Pleomorphomonas sp. PLEO: one gene and its partner. The protein of the gene in region 1 interacts with the protein of each later gene in a pairwise test. Links are inferred from orthologs where the notes say so. Each region holds a gene or a part of one and is shown in the gene's direction. Other genes may lie near its edges.

What was found.
Region 2: the proteins of AB6N07_RS22310 (region 1) and rlmB interact in binary tests that used the Escherichia coli proteins (3 or more experiments, as listed by UniProt). The link is inferred for Pleomorphomonas sp. PLEO from one-to-one orthologs.

The regions. Positions count from the first base shown.
Region 1 is NZ_CP166625.1:4,822,104-4,825,418, reverse strand. What follows is about bases 1-2,998. They hold AB6N07_RS22310 (NAD(P)H-hydrate dehydratase), read left to right. Parts: upstream 1-742; coding sequence 743-2,254; downstream 2,255-2,998. Other genes in these bases: AB6N07_RS22300 (recombinase family protein), read right to left, coding at 2,625-2,998; AB6N07_RS22315 (P-II family nitrogen regulator), read right to left, coding at 22-360. In the rest of the region: more of AB6N07_RS22300, read right to left, coding at 2,999-3,315. UniProt on the Escherichia coli protein: Bifunctional enzyme that catalyzes the epimerization of the S- and R-forms of NAD(P)HX and the dehydration of the S-form of NAD(P)HX at the expense of ADP, which is converted to AMP.
Region 2 is NZ_CP166625.1:4,165,830-4,169,014, reverse strand. Bases 182-3,049 are described here. They hold rlmB (23S rRNA (guanosine(2251)-2'-O)-methyltransferase RlmB), read left to right. Parts: upstream 182-1,128; coding sequence 1,129-1,971; downstream 1,972-3,049. Other genes in these bases: AB6N07_RS19340 (C1 family peptidase), read right to left, coding at 2,344-3,049; AB6N07_RS19360 (restriction endonuclease), read right to left, coding at 182-607. Outside these bases: more of AB6N07_RS19360, read right to left, coding at 1-181; more of AB6N07_RS19340, read right to left, coding at 3,050-3,185. UniProt on the Escherichia coli protein: Specifically methylates the ribose of guanosine 2251 in 23S rRNA.

The DNA.
Region 1 (3,315 bases):
GCCCGGAATCCGGGCACCGCGTCAAATTGCGTCGTTGCCGGACTCGCCGGTACGGATACGTATGGCATCCTCCACCGGCGACACGAAGATCTTGCCGTCGCCGATGCGGCCGGTCTGGGCAGCGTTGCGGATCGCATCGACGGCCTTGGCGACCATGTCATCGGTCATGACGACCTCGATCTTCACCTTCGGCAGGAAGTCGACAACGTATTCGGCACCCCGATAGAGCTCGGTATGGCCCTTCTGACGGCCGAAGCCCTTGGCTTCGGTGACGGTGATACCCTGGAGCCCCACTTCTTGTAGAGCTTCCTTCACCTCGTCCAGCTTGAAGGGCTTAATGATAGCCTCGATTTTTTTCATCGACCCCTTGTCTCCGTTGCTCCTGGCGCCGCGCGAGGCGATTTTTCCACCCTGCGCCGACCGAGACGCACCCTCTCAAGCATTCGACGTGCCAGTTCCGTCCCCTGCCGGTTCCTGGCGAAAAATGAGGCGACCACCGAGCGGTGAGCGACAAACATATCGAGGAATGCCCAACGGAGCGGCCTAAATATTATGCAACTGGAGTCCAATTGAGCAGAGTGCTGGGCGGTTAGGTGAATCTTCAATGGTTCGAGGTCGGTTGTCGGGGCTCCTCCAACCGCAGTTCCACACCGCATTTGTCGCATTCCGCCCAAGGGTGTAGACGGAAAGCGGCTGTCGATAGACGGAGCGATGGGCTCAAAAAGTCGAGGGAGCGAACCGGATGCATGGCGAACTACTGCTCACCCCGGCCGAGATGGGCCGAGCTGACGCTCTGACCATTGCCGGCGGTGTTCCCGGTGAACGGCTGATGGAGAGCGCGGGCTACGCCGTCACCGACGTCATCTGCGCGCGCTTCAGCCAGGGTACCCGCGCCGTCGTGCTATGCGGAATGGGCAACAACGGCGGCGACGGCTTCGTCATCGCCCGAGTCCTCAAACAGCGCGGCTTCATCGTGCGTGTCGCTCTCGCCTTGCCGGAGGGGATGACCGCTCGTGATTTGAAGGGCGATGCCGCTGGTGCCGAACGAGCTTGGCGCGGCGAAACGCTTCCGGCGACGCCAGACCTGTTCGATGACGCGGCGGTGATTGTCGACGCGCTCTATGGCGCCGGCCTCAGCCGCGACGTTTCCGGCCGCGATGCCGAGCTGATCGCCGCCGTCAATGCCGCCCGTGTCGAGGGGGCTCGCGTTTACGCCGTCGATCTGCCGAGCGGCATCGACGGCCGTACCGGCGAGATAAGGGGAACGGCGGTCGTTGCCGATGAAACCGTCACCTTCTTCCGCCGCAAGCCCGGGCATCTGCTCCTGCCCGGACGGACGCATTGTGGTCGGGTACGGCTCGCTCAGATCGGGATCGGTTCCGAGGTGCTGGCGGAAATTGGCCCGATGACGGCCGCCAATGGGCCGGCAGTATGGACCGGATGCTGGCCGGACTCCGCTGTCGACAGTCACAAGTACAGCCGCGGCGCGGCATTGGTGGCATCGGGACCTCTCACCTCCTGCGGTGCTGCCCGCCTGGCGGCCGAAGCGGCGCTCCGGGCAGGGGCCGGCATCGTCACCGTGGCAACGCCTCCGGACGCCATTGCCACGGTCGCCGCCTGGCGAGCGGCTTTCGTCGTCAAGCTAGCCGCCGACATGACGGTCCTTGCGACGCTCCTTGCCGAACCGCGTCTGCGTTCGGCGGTGCTGGGGCCTGGTCTCGGTCTTGGCGATGAAGTGTGGCTGGCGATCCGCGCCGCGCTTGAGGGGAATGTGGCGTTGGTACTCGATGCCGATGCCATCACTCAGGCCTCGCGCCGTCCGGACGAGGCTTTTGCTCTGATGAAAGCTCGCAAGGTCGGCGTTGTTCTCACACCGCACGAGGGCGAGTTTGCCCGCCTCTTTCCTGATATCGGCGGTTCCAAGCTAGACCGCGCTCGAGCGGCGGCTGCGCAGTCTGGCGCTGTCGTGCTTCTCAAGGGTGCGGACACGGTGATCGCCCATCCGGATGGCCGCGCGGTGATCAATGAGAACGCGACGGCGACTCTCGCTACGGCTGGTTCGGGCGACGTTCTGGCGGGGATCATCGGCGGTTTGCTGGCTGGGGGGCGCCCGGCCTTCGAGGCGACCGCGCTTGCGGCATGGATGCATGGCGAGGCGGGACGAATCGCCGGTCGAGGATCGATTGCCGACGAAATCGTGGCGGCGGTGCGTGAGGTGCTTGCCAAAGGGCGCCCAGAGATTCCCGGAGATTGAGGATCGCCGGCATGGCTTTCTCGAGGAAAACCGCCGTTGCCCCGGAAAGTCCAGGTATTCTGCCGGACAGACGAGGCAGCAAGCCAAGTCTCGCTCAATGAGAGGTGTCAGGGCGCGGACAGATATAGCCTGATCCCATCGTCAATTTTGGGGTCGCTTTGTCGGAGCCTTCGGATTTTTATTCTGTCTTCGGGTCTCAAGAAATGGCGGTTTTCTCTGCCTTCTTGGAAGGACTTTGGGGGGCTTGGCACAAAACTCCAAAAAAAAGCCGGCAAGGGGTTTCCCTTTCTCCGGCAACTCGCTATATACCGCCCGTCGCCGCAAACACGGCGCGTGACGCGGGGTGGAGCAGCCCGGTAGCTCGTCAGGCTCATAACCTGAAGGCCGCAGGTTCAAATCCTGCCCCCGCAACCATCTTTACTTGCGATTGACCCCGCCCTCCGGCGGGGTTTTTCGTTTGTGCGGAAAGCGTAAGGATTCCAGCAAGATCGCCGCGAACGTCGATCTCGACCTTGCCGTCCACCGGCGTCAGGATGATGTCCTCGACCAGCGATCGGATGATGTCGGCAGCCTCCATCCGCTTCTCCTCGCAATCGTCCTGAAGGGCATCATGGAGTTGCTGCACGCGCAGCCGATACTGCTTCGCCATGGCCGGATGCAGGAGCGGCGGAGGTTCGTCGGCCGTCGCCAGAAAAGAGGCGAGCTCCGCCTTGCGCGCCCGGAGCTTGTCACCGCGCTCCTTCACGGCGTCGATCGAGATTGCATCCTTGAGATAGAGATCCATGAGGCGCTCTTCCTCACGGCCTATCCGCTCGATTTCGGATTGGGCAGCATCGATGTTGGCGCTGCTCGCCATGCGTAGCCGGTTCATCTCCTGGGTATAGGCGTCGCAGAACTCGGCAAAGATCTTCGGATCGAGCATTCGGTTGCGCAGCGCGTTCAGCACCCGCGACTCCAACTCGTCGCGCCGGATGTTCACACGGTTGCCACAAGTACCCTTGTTGCGAGCTGTGGCGCAGCCGATCAGGGTCGTCGAGATCGCCGAATAACCGCCACCGCAG
Region 2 (3,185 bases), 660 kb from region 1 along the record:
CCTGCATGTCATCCCAGTTCAGAGCGTTGACCTTATCCTTGATGAATTCATGCGCTCGGCTCGCCATGTTTTCGAAAACATCTTCTTCCGCCGCCTCGCTTACCGGGGTTGCTCCGTCCACAGAAGGCGTTGCATTACCTGACAGAGCTTTCTTGAGTTCTCCAGAGACCTCAGTTGAAAGGCGAAACAGAGTTGAGATTGATCCGAGGCTATTTCTGCTTTCGACGGACAGAAGGTCGCGGCTGACCTCACCGTCCCATCTTACCGACCGAACGTGAGTATCCTCTGGATCAGCCGATTGATCGTGTCGATACGCGCTGGAAATCTCTCCGACGAGATAGGCCCGGCGAGAGGGGTCATAAGTCACAACCATGTCGCCGATGGTCATCTCATTGACAAAGCGATGGAGCTGCCCCGCGGCCATCGCTTGGCTTTGGGCTTTGCTTCCGGGGTAGGCTCGCGAAAAAGCATCACTGATCGTCTTGCGGGTCTTTGCTTCGGAAATGTCCCCGAGCGCAGGCCATCCGATGGCGACCAATGATCTTTGCTTAAAGACGTCAAATAGCCTGCCGTTGCGCTCAGCACGAACCATCCATGACTTGCTCATGCGCTATCCACCTTGTTCGCTGACAACGGTCCGACTCCCTGGATGATTGCAGGGTCAACGCTATTTCTATCAACTAGATAGGTCGGCAAGAAGGGCTAGCTGTAACAAATCACAGCATGCTTCATGCAATCAAGGATAGGGTGGAGATGGTGGGAGAAGTAGGACTCGAACCTACGAAGGCTTAGCCAGCGGATTTACAGTCCGCCCCCTTTGCCACTCGGGACATTCTCCCAGCCCGCTCCGCCGACACCCGAAGGCGCTGGCTGAACGGGCGCTCTTATGGCGACCATGCCGGGCGCTGTCAACCCCATGGCCCGATTGTTTTGTCGACAACGCAGTTGGCTTGAAGCCTGACGCGTCCCGGATGGGCAAGGCAACCGCTCCAAGCGCGCTGAGGAGGCTTCAATGCGCCCAACGGCCGTGCGGTGCGCAAGCCTGGGCTGCCGGTCCCGCTGGCGATCGATGCGGAAGAAAAAGCCCCACCACTGGCGCCGAGGATGCGCCACGGTTATAAGCGCCGCATGTCAGACGATACTCCTTCTTCCAAGCGCCCTCCCAGACGTTCCGGCCCGCCGCAAGGCCGGCCCGCCGGCAAATTCGGTCCGCGCGATTTTCGCCCCCGCCCCAAGCGCGAGCGCGAGGCGGGCGAGGCGCTGTGGCTCTACGGCCTCCACACGGTGGAATTTGCGCTGAAGAACCCTCGCCGGGTCGCCCTGCGCCTGCTCGCCACGCGCAACGCCCAGGCCCGCCTTGCCGAGCGCTTCCCCGAGGGCAAGCTGCCGATCGCCGCCGAGGAGGCGTCGCCGTACTCTCTCGACCGGTTGCTTGGCTCCGAGGCCGTTCACCAAGGGTGCGCGCTGGAGGTCCAGCCGCTCAAGCCGCTGACCACGCTAGACCTTTCTGGCGCCCGTCTTGTGCTGGCGCTCGACCAGGTGACCGATCCGCACAACGTCGGCGCCATCCTGCGGTCGGCAACGGCTTTCTCGGTCGATGCGGTGCTGACGACGACGCGCCACAGCGCCGCCGAATCCGGCGTGCTGGCAAAATCGGCGTCCGGCGCGCTCGACGTGGTGCCGGTAACCACCGTCCGCAATCTCGGCGATACGCTGGAAGAAATGAAGGCGGCCGGCTTCACGGTGGTAGGGCTTGATTCGGAGGCCCCTGAGGCGCTGGACGAAGCTCGCTTTGCCGCGCCGGTCTGTCTGGTGCTCGGCGCCGAGGGCAAGGGGCTGCGTCAGCGGACGCGCGAACTCTGCGACGTGGTCACCCGCATCGACATGCCCGGCGAAATCAAGAGCCTCAACGTCTCCAACGCGGCGGTGCTGTCGCTCTACATGGTGCGCAAGGCAATTGCCGGCGCCTGAAAATTGGCTCGCGGTCAGGGTTGCACCTGACCGTGCCATCGGCTATTCGGAAATCCGCGCCGGCGTAGCACAGCGGTAGTGCAGCGGTTTTGTAAACCGAAGGTCGGGAGTTCAATCCTCTCCGCCGGCACCATTTTCTCGGCTGATGTGCCAGACAGGCATTGCCCAAACGCGGGGTTGGGGACAAATTTCTTCCCGTCAGCGCCTTCAATCTGTAGACCAAAGGTTGGGGACCGACTGTTGAAAAAGAAGGTGCGTCACTTTCAAGATAAAATGACAAAACCTAGGCTAGTTTCCAATTTTATCAATGTCGTTATATCATTGATGAGTGCTATTGAGTTTTATTTACTTGTATATTATACATAGTTAACGTCAATAAAATCCTAGCGTTTGGTACAGAACCCAAAAATCACTAGAAAAACCTGAGCTTAGTACGTAATCGTAATCCATATCAAAATATCCGTTTTTATTTGAGTTGATGCCCCAAGAATTTCGAATTTTAAAAGTACGTTTTTCTTGGTTATATCCTACTGCCAAAACTGCATGGCCGGAGTTTGTCGTTGTGTCATCTGAAGTTGGTGTCTTTAGGAGCTTTGTATCATAGCGAAAATTACTAAAAACAGAAAATCCAAAGATGAATGGATACCCAGATGCTAAGCAACTCTCTAAGGTAACCGCATCTTGCTTCAGGGGCGCATAGGAAATCGCTTTATACTTTTGAGCAGCATCTAGAACTGCCTTGGGCGGTTCAATGGTAGAACGAGCTCCCGTTGGGAAAACATGTGTCGTCCGATCTCCTGAAATCCCATCATAAGGCCACATGTCTTCTGGCGGCACACCAATTGATGCGACGGATTTGATTCCGTCTCTTATTCGCGAGCCGCTGTCGACGTAGACATTTCCGATTATCTTTCTGGCCTCATAATATATAAAAAGACGCGACGGCGTGAAATCAACAGGCTTGTCATGAATTTTTCGCGCGTACTGAACAGCTGCCGCTATAGCATTAGCTGTACAGCTTCCAAGTCGCATTTGGTCATACGGCTTGGGAAATTTGGGGGAAAGATCAATTAGCTTCGGTCGCTTTGCTGTCTCACCAAAGGATGGGGACTGAAGTAGGCTGTCCTGGGGATCTGGAAGATCTCTTATCCATCCAAATCCAAGGTTTTGCTGAGTAAGCGAGTTGTTATCTGCTCTACTTTGTTTCGTAAATA